2 regions of the Mesorhizobium sp. WSM4308 genome follow, and region 1 is predicted to be linked to the other one. Evidence: predicted binding sites of a transcription regulator. Region 1 holds the regulator's gene; the other holds the start of a gene.
What was found. Region 1 encodes LexA, which represses DNA repair genes until DNA is damaged. Its sites were predicted from a motif close to TGTTCNNNNTGTGTTCNG; they were not measured.

Region 1 (4,586 bases):
CGCGGCGGCGCTGATCGTCGGTGTGCGGGCCGGCATTCCCGATGAAATCAACGAGGCGATGCGGCGCACCGGCATCTATCACATCATCTCCATTTCCGGGCTGCATATGGCGCTGGTCGCCGGCACCATCATGGGGCTGCTGCGCGGTGCCTTTGCGCTGTTTCCGGACTTTTCCGCGCGTCGGCCGGTGAAGAAATATGCGGCCGCCGCCGCCCTGTTCTCGATCGCCGCCTATCTCGTCATTTCCGGTGTCGTCGTTGCCGCCGAACGCAGCTTCATCATGCTGGCGGTGATGCTTGTTGCCGTCCTGTTCGATCGCGCGGCACTGACCATGCGCAACCTCGCCATCTCGGCGATCGCCGTCATTGTGGTGTCGCCGCATGAGGTCGTCGGCCCAAGCTTCCAGATGTCGTTCGCTGCGACCGCCGCGCTGGTCGGCGCCTATGCCGGCTGGGCGGATCACCATGCGGGAAAAGCAAGACCGCCACCGCCAAAGCGAACTCTGCCGGGTTTTCTCACGCGAAAATTCCTGCTGGCGACGGGCGGGCTGGCGATGACCTCCATCATCGCCGGCTGCGCCACGGCGCTGTTTGCCATCTGGCATTTCCAGCGTGTGTCGCCGCTCAGCCTGTTCGCCAATCTGGCCGTCATGCCGATCGTGTCACTGATAGTCATGCCTTTCGCTGTTCTCAGTTCTCTTGCGATGCCCTTTGGTGCCGACGGCCCCTTCCTTTACGTGATGGGCAAGGGCCTGACCGCAATGATCACCATATCGGCGTGGATATCGGAACGCTCCCCGGTCGATGCGGTCGGGCTGATTTCGCAGCGATCCGTGCTGCTGGTGACCATCGCCCTGGTCATCGCGACGATGGCGACGACCTGGCTGCGGCTCGCGGCAGTGCCATTCGCGCTTGCCGGCCTGCTGACAGTATCGGATACGCGCACCCCGGATGTGCTGATTTCCGAAGATGCGCGGTTGGTGGCGCTGCCGATCGGCGGTGGAGAACTCGCGGTCAGCCGGGCTCGCCCGAACGAGTTCACCGTCGACAATTGGAAACGCGCGCTGGTGTCCGAAACCATCGTCGTGCCGGAGATGTTCGACAGGGCGGACGGGCAATTCGACATTGCCGATGCCGTCAATCTGCCGCCGGGAGCACCGTTCTACTGCACGGATGGCGTCTGTCTTGCACGGCACCCGTCGGGTGCGATCATCGCGCATGTCGAAGACCGCAAGGATACCTGGAAAGCCTGCGGTTTCGCCGACCTGATCGTCGTCAATGACGCGACGGGCTATGATGCCTGCCACAATCCGCTGGTTCTTGTCGTCACCAAACGGCAACTTGCCCGCAAAGGCAGTGCCGCCGTGTTCTTCGACCGCCAATCGGCAACTGGCCCGCCAACCGTCAGCTTCGCGGTGGACGGGCCGTATCGGCCTTGGCACGAGCAACGAAAATTTTCGCGTGAGGCGAGGGGGCTGGCGCCCTATCAAAAACCCGAAAAGACGGCCGCTCCTGCTCAGTAACGCCGGATCAGCCCGACAAGCTTGCCCTGCACCTTGACCCTGTCTGGCCCGAAAATGCGCGTCTCGTAGGCCGGGTTGGCGGCTTCAAGGGCGATCGAGGCGCCCTTGCGGCGGAACCGTTTCAGGGTTGCTTCCTCCTCGTCGACCAGCGCCACGACGATCTCGCCCGGGCTCGCCGTGTCGGCGTTGCGGATGATGACCGTGTCGCCGTCGAAGATGCCGGCGTCGATCATCGAGTCGCCCTTGACCTCCAGCGCATAGTGCTCGCCACCCATGATCATGTCCGGCGGCACCGAGATCGAATGCGTCTGGTGCTGGATGGCATCGATCGGCACACCGGCGGCGATGCGGCCCATCACTGGGATCGACACGGCGGAAACCGCATCGTCATCATTGCCGGCCGCAGGCAAGCGCGACTGCGCCGGCTTGATCTGGCGGCCAAGACCGCCCTGGCCGAGGCTGCCCTGGATGACGCTTGGCGAGAATTTCTTTGCCGCGTTAAGGCCGGGCGCGATCGAATCCGGCAGCCGCAGCACTTCCAGTGCCCGCGCCCGGTTGGGCAGCCGGCGGATGAAGCCGCGTTCCTCCAGTGCCGTGATCAGGCGATGGATGCCCGACTTGGAGGCGAGATCGAGCGCTTCTTTCATCTCGTCGAAGGACGGCGGAATGCCGCTTTCCTTGAGCCGTTCATGAATGAACATCAGCAGTTCATGTTGCTTGCGTGTCAGCATGGCGGCCCCCCGAGGCATTGAACGAAGGGTTTGAATCAGAATCGAAAAACAAACCCAGAACAAACACTATCTGTTCCAGTTGTGTTCCGCAACTGTTTAAAGTTTAATGAATTTGTTAACGCGTCTGAAATTTTTTGACCGGGGCAGAGGGTCGCGATCAATGATTTCCCTGCCGGTACGCGCATTGAAATCGTTTCGGTTAATGGCCTGTGGCCTAGCCCTGAACGCGGTTTGGCATCAGGTGTTTGGGAGGCGTCTGCGGGGCGGATTTGAGCGGCGTATCGATCCATTCCGGCAGAACGAAACGAAACCAAAACGCCAACGATCGTGAGTTCAGGCCGGCACGGCCACGTGGATCCGGACGCCGCGGAAGCATCATCCGGAAACCGCTTTCAGGCTGCCGGCGCGCGCGGTGTAAGTGTTGGCGCCGTTGTCTTCGCTGTGGACATAGACATGCAGCGTGTAGCCGATATGCGCCGTCATCAGCGCCTTTGCCCGCTCTACATCCCGATCGAGCGCCGCTTCCATGATCGCGGTGTGATGCTCGATGGCGATCGCCTCGCGCAGCGCGTCCATTGCCTCGCCGTAGCCGTCCTTCAGGCCGGCCGCCGCCCGCAAAGTCGGCGCCAGGCCGAGAAACCGATGATGCCGACGCAGCTGATCGGCGATCGTCGAGCGGAAGCGCAACAGCCAGTTTGCCGTCGCCGCGCTCAGCAGCGCCGCATGGAAGGCCTCGTGGCTCTCGTCCCATTTGTCGACGGCCGCATCGGAAGGGTCATCGACCGCGGTTTTGCAGCGGGAGAGCCGGTAATGAGCGGTGACGACCGCATCCTCCCATTCCCTGCCGCCGTTCGCGATCGATTCCAGGAACAGCGGCATTTCGACAACCATCCTTGCGCGCGCCAGGTCCTCGAGCTCGGCGCGCGACACGGGAGCGACGGCAAAGCCGCGATTGCTGATGGCAGTGACCAGGCGTTCGGCTTCAAGTCGGGACAACGCTTCACGCAGCGGCGTCCAGCCGACGCCGTATGTGCCGCGCAGCGCGCTCAGCTTGAGCGGCGCCCCCGGCATGAGGCGGGTGGTCAGGATATCGCGCCGCAGCAGCTGATAGGCCGCTTCGGTCTTCGTGGAATTGTTCTGATCCTGCATCGCGGTCGGTCCATCATCAGCCTGTGAAAATTATATATGAAGGGGAAGTATGGCAAGAATTATATATAATGTTTGACACGCGGCGAGGGACTGACCATGATCGCCGCAGTTGCCGTCCTTGAGAGCGGCGCTGATCAAATCTGGGAGGAAATGATGTTGAAGTCGAAATCCGTTTGGCTGTCGGGATTGGCCCTGGCAGGCGCGTTGATGGTCAGCGTCGGCAGCGCCGCAGCCGATCAGATACGCATCGGCATCGCCAATTTCGGCGAGCATCCGCAGCTCAATGCCGCCATAGCGGGCTTCAAGAAGGCACTGACGGACAACGGCTTTGTCGAGGGCAAGGACGTCGTCTACACCGAAAGCCATACCAACTTCGATGCATCTCTGGTGCCGCAGATGATCGCCAAGCTGCAGGCGGAGCAGCCCAAGCTGATCTACACCATCACCACGCCGGTCTCGCAGATCGCCAAGAAGGCGCTCGCCGGTTCCGGGATTCCGATCGTTTTCGCCGCGGTCACCGATCCAGTGGCGGCCAAGCTGGTGCCGTCGTGGGACGCCGGAGACGAAGGCATGACCGGCGCCAGCGATCTACAGGATGTCGCCGCGGTGATGGCCTTCACCAAGAAGCTGCTGCCGAACGCCAAGCGCTTCGGGGTGCCCTACAATCCGGGCGAGGCCAATGACGTTGCCCTGATCGAAAAGATCAAGGCAGCGGCACCCGCCGCCGGCTTTGAGGTCGTCGAAGTCGGCATCGACAACGTCAATGACATCCAGCAACGCATCGCTTCGCTCGCCGGCAAGGCCGACGTGATCTACGGTCCGGCCTCGAACCTGATCCAGCCGGCGATCGCCGCCGTCTCCGCGGCCGCGCGCCAGGCGGGAATCCCGGTCGTCAACTCCGATGACAGCGCGGTCCGCAACGGTACCGTGCCGGCGAGCTTGGCGGTCAATTACACGCAGGTCGGCATGAATGCCGGCAACATCGCGGCCGAGATTCTCAAGGGCAAGGATCCCAAGACGATCGCGCCGTCGCGCCCGGCCTATAAGGACCATATGGCAACGATTTCCCGCAAGGCGATGGCCGCGTTCGGCATCGAGATACCGGCTTCGATGGCCGATTGCGGCTGCATCGTCGACTGATATCGGGCTGGACGGGCGACGGCGCCGTCGCCGTCGCCCATCAG
Region 2 (4,586 bases), on a different contig from region 1:
TCTATGGCTGTCGGTCGGCGACATCCTTCGCAAGTCACCGCGGGTCGCAGGTTAGGATAATACCAGGAAAAGTGTGAGCGCTTTCCCTTGGGAATTGCGTCAAAACAAGAGTTAGAGCGGTTCGCCGGTTTCCATGAAACGGCGAACCGCTCTAAGTGCAGAGGAGCCCTCCGCCGGAGCAAGTCATGAGCAAGCCTTCGAACACCGCCGATGAGATCCTGGCCGCCGCGCGAAGCTTCATCGTCGCCGGCGGCTACAATGGCTTCAGCTACGCCGATATCGCCGAGGTGGTTGGCATCCGCAAAGCCAGCATCCATCACCATTTCCCCAGCAAGGTCGACCTCGTGCAGACCCTTCTCAAGCGTTACCTCGAGGATGCCGTCACGGGCATGGCAGGGCTCGAGCGCGATGTCCCCGAGCCGCCGGAGTTGCTTCGCACCTATGCCGGCATCTGGGCCCGGTGCATCGAGGATGCGAGCATGCCGTTCTGCGTCTGCGCACTGCTTGCCAGCGAGCTGCCGGCCCTTCCACCGGAGCTTGCCGTTGAAGTCCGGGCGTATTTTCAGTTTCTCTCGGGATGGCTGACTGGCGTCATCCAGCGCGGTGCCGACAAAGGCACGCTGGCAATTTCCGCTTCGCCACGCGTTGAGGCCGAGGCCTTCATGGCGACCGTGCATGGCGCAATGCTTTCCGCGCGAGCCTATGGCGATGTCTTGACCTTCGGCATGATCCTGACGCCGACGCTTCAGAAGTTGATCCCCGCGACCGACTGATCCGGGCAAAGATGGATCGGCCCGGAGAAACGGACATGGCGTAGCTGCAGATGCCTTCGCCTACGCCGCCTGCGCCACGCGCTCCGAACTCATGCGATAGGAGATCGCCTCGGCCAGATGGATGCGGCCAACGGTTTCGCTGGCGTCGAGATCGGCCAGCGTGCGCGCCACTTTCAGCACGCGGTGGTAGGCCCGCGCCGAAAAGGCGAGCTTTTCGCTGGCGTCCTTGAGCAGCGACAGGCCTGACGCGTCGGGCATGGCGATCTCCTCAATGACGGAGGGCGCGCAATGGGCGTTGGTGGTGGCGCTGGCCACGCCGAGCCGTTCGAAACGCTCGCGCTGGAGGGTGCGGGCGCGTGCCACGCGCAACGCCACATCAGCACTCTTCTCCGCCCGGTCCGGCCTTATCAGGTCGCTGGCCGAGACCGCAGGCACTTCGATCCGCAGGTCGATGCGGTCGAGCAGCGGACCGGAAATGCGTGCCTGATAATCGGTGCGGCAGCGCTCGCCGCGCAGGCAGCGATAGCCCGGCTCGCCGGCCATGCCGCAGCGGCACGGGTTCATCGCCGCCACCAGCTGGATGCGCGCCGGATAGGTGACGCGGTGGTTGGCGCGCGCGATCATGCAGTCGCCGGTCTCCAGCGGCTGGCGCAGCGCATCGAGCGTCTGCGGCGTGAATTCGGGGAACTCGTCGAGGAACAGCACGCCGTGATGGGCGAGCGACACTTCGCCAGGCCGGGCGCGCAACCCGCCGCCGACCATCGCCGCCATCGAGGCCGAATGGTGCGGGGCGCGGAACGGCCGCCGGTCGGTCAGCTTGCCTTCGCCGAGCTCGCCCGCCACCGAGGCGATCATCGAGACTTCGAGCAATTCCTTCGGCATCAGGGGCGGCAGGATCGACGGCAGCCGCTGCGCCAGCATCGACTTTCCCGATCCGGGCGGCCCGACCATCAGAAGATTATGGCCGCCGGCCGCCGCCACTTCCAGCGCCCGCTTGGCCGTCTCCTGGCCCTTGATGTCGGCGAGGTCGGGCAGGTCGCGCGCCGCGGCGTGGATGCCGGCCTCAGGGCGCGACAGCACCTGCGTGCCGCGGAAATGATTGGCGATGGCGATCAGGCTGCGCGGCGCCAGAATGTCGAAATCCTTGCCGGCCCACGCCGCTTCCGGCCCGCAGGCGAACGGACAGATCAGGCCCTTGCCCTCGGCATTGGCGCCGATCGCCGCCGGCAGGGCACCGGCGACCGCGGCAATGGTGCCGTCGAGCGACAATTCGCCAAGCACGACATAACCGGCCAGCATGTCGCCGGGAATGGCGCCAAGCGCGGCCATCAGGCCAAGCGCGATCGGCAAATCGTAGTGGCTGCCTTCCTTGGGCAGGTCGGCCGGCGCCAGATTGACCGTCACCTTCTTCGACGGCATCGACAGGCCGGACGCATGGAGCGCGGCCTGCACCCGCTCGCGGCTTTCGGCCACCGCCTTGTCGGGCAGCCCGACGATCTGCATGCCGACCTTGCCGGGCGCGATCATCACCTGCACGTCGACCGGCACGGCCTCGATGCCCTGGAAAGCGACCGTGCGAACCCGCGCCACCATTTTCCCACCCCGGATATGGGCCGCAACCCATGCGATAGGCCTGGAACGTGGCCCTGGCAGAAGACAATCACAGATTGCCGGTCAAATCAAGAACATTACAAGAACAAGGCAATCGCTCTGGTTGCAGCCGGATTGAGCCCGGTTGAAAAGGCGGAACATGGTTAATACGACCGAAAACGGCCTACTTGCGCCGCTTCCCCTCGACCGCGTCCCAGAACAGGCTGGCGATGTCGGCGCCGCCAAAGCGCTGCACTTCGCGCACGCCGGTCGGCGAGGTCACGTTGATCTCGGTCATGTAGTCGCCGATGACGTCGATGCCGACCAGAATGAAGCCGCGTTCCCTGAGCGACGGCCCGATGCGGGCGCAGATCTCGCGCTCGCGCTCGGTCAGTTCGGTCTTTTCAGCGCGGCCGCCGACATGCATGTTGGAGCGGGAATCGTGCTCGGCCGGAACGCGGTTGATGGCGCCGACCGGCTCGCCGTCGATCAGGATGATGCGCTTGTCGCCCTTGCGCACGTCCTTCAGGTAGCGCTGCACGATGTAGGGCTCGCGGAACATCTGGCCGAACATTTCGAGCAGCGAGGCGAGGTTGCGGTCGGCCTCGTGCAGATGGAAGATGCCGGCGCCGCCATTGCCGTAGAGCGGCTTGACGATGATGTCGCCGAACTCCTTGCGGAAGGCGGCGACTTCTTGGCTGTCCTTGGTGATCAGCGTGTCCGGCATCAGGTCGGCAAACTCGGTGACGAAGATCTTTTCCGGGCTGTTGCGCACCCAGGCCGGGTCGTTGACCACCAGCGTCTTCGGGTGGATGCGCTCGAGGATATGGGTGGTGGTGATGTAGTTCATGTCGAAGGGCGGATCCTGGCGCAGCAGGACCACGTCCATCTCCGACAGATCGGTGCGCACCTTCTCGCCCAGCGAGTAATGGCTGCCCTTCTCGTCGCGCACCTGCAATTCCTCGATGCGCGCAAACACCTTGCCGTCGCGCAGCGACAGCCGGTCGGGCGTGTAGTGGAACAATTGATGGCCGCGCCTCTGCGCTTCCAGCGACAGCGCGAACGAAGTGTCGCCGGCGATCGACACGGTGGAGATATGGTCCATCTGGACGGCGATTTTCAGCTTCATGGCGGGTCCCCAGCGCAGTCGACGAGAGCGATATAAGGGTCACGGAGCCATCTGCCAATTGGCCAGAGCCTGTTATGGTACGGGATGGCGGCGCTTCTCTTGGTGCAAGCAACCTTGGTGTGGCCTATTAGAGGAACAAAATGCGTAAGCAGCCGATGAGGTATCTTTTTGTCATATTTGTAGCGGCGATATTCTATAACACTCTCATTGACAACGAGTATGTATCTTTTATCAGGACACCTGATCCAGACGTGGGGAAAATAGTACCATACCACGTGAAAGGAATTTATGTATACATAACGATTGAGCAGTACAAATTTATTTACTGATTACGATTCGTCGAAATTATGTCCGGGGCCTTAATCTTGATAAGTGCCCTAATTTCCAAAATTAACAACAATGGGAGCTGATTTAAGGTCCGCAAATGGCAAGGCATTCCCCTGTGCCGGCTCACTCTCGGTCTGCCAATCGCGACATTTTGAAGACTGGCATCAGGTAATCGCATGCCCGGCCCCAGCCTTCTGGTTGGAGACGCCTTCCGGTTGAAGACAAGGCAAGCGGCCGCGTCATCGTTTTCTTAAGCCTTGCCGTACAAGAATAGGCTTCGAATACCCCAACGGCAGGCGCCGGATGGGGGTCCTCGATGGAACAACGACCATGAACGCGCTCACCGCCATCCGCGCCGCCGCGACCGACCAGCTTGAACTCACCATCCTGATGCCGTGCCTCAACGAGGCCGAGACGCTGGCCGTTTGTGTCGGCAAGGCCAGGGCTTTCCTCGACAAGGCCGGCATCCTGGGTGAGGTGCTGATATCGGACAATGGCAGCACCGATGGCTCGCAGGAGATCGCGGCCCAGGGCGGCGCCCGTGTCGTTCCGGTGGCGCAGAAGGGCTATGGCGCGGCCCTTCTGGGCGGCATCGCCGCCGCCAGGGGACGCTTCATCATCATGGGCGATGCCGACGACAGCTACGATTTCGGCGCGCTGGATGCCTTCATGACGCGCCTGCGCGACGGCGCCGACCTGGTCATGGGCAATCGCTTCCAGGGCGGCATCGAAACCGGCGCCATGCCGCCGCTGCATCGCTATCTCGG

Region 2: CK227_RS13970 (YifB family Mg chelatase-like AAA ATPase) is a predicted target of LexA. The motif match lies at 2,455-2,472, and genes of this name have one in related genera.

What each region holds. Positions count from the first base shown of each region.
Region 1 is NZ_NSFW01000013.1:142,948-147,533, reverse strand. Features, by position in the region: gene CK227_RS23570 (ComEC/Rec2 family competence protein) at 1-1,522, shown strand, start outside; gene lexA (transcriptional repressor LexA) at 1,516-2,253, opposite strand; gene CK227_RS23560 (GntR family transcriptional regulator) at 2,629-3,402, opposite strand; gene CK227_RS23555 (ABC transporter substrate-binding protein) at 3,556-4,542, shown strand.
Region 2 is NZ_NSFW01000006.1:317,623-322,208, reverse strand. Features, by position in the region: gene CK227_RS13980 (DUF308 domain-containing protein) at 1-55, shown strand, start outside; gene CK227_RS13975 (TetR/AcrR family transcriptional regulator) at 186-773, shown strand; gene CK227_RS13970 (YifB family Mg chelatase-like AAA ATPase) at 834-2,366, opposite strand; gene gshB (glutathione synthase) at 2,548-3,492, opposite strand; gene CK227_RS13955 (glycosyltransferase family 2 protein) at 4,150-4,586, shown strand, end outside.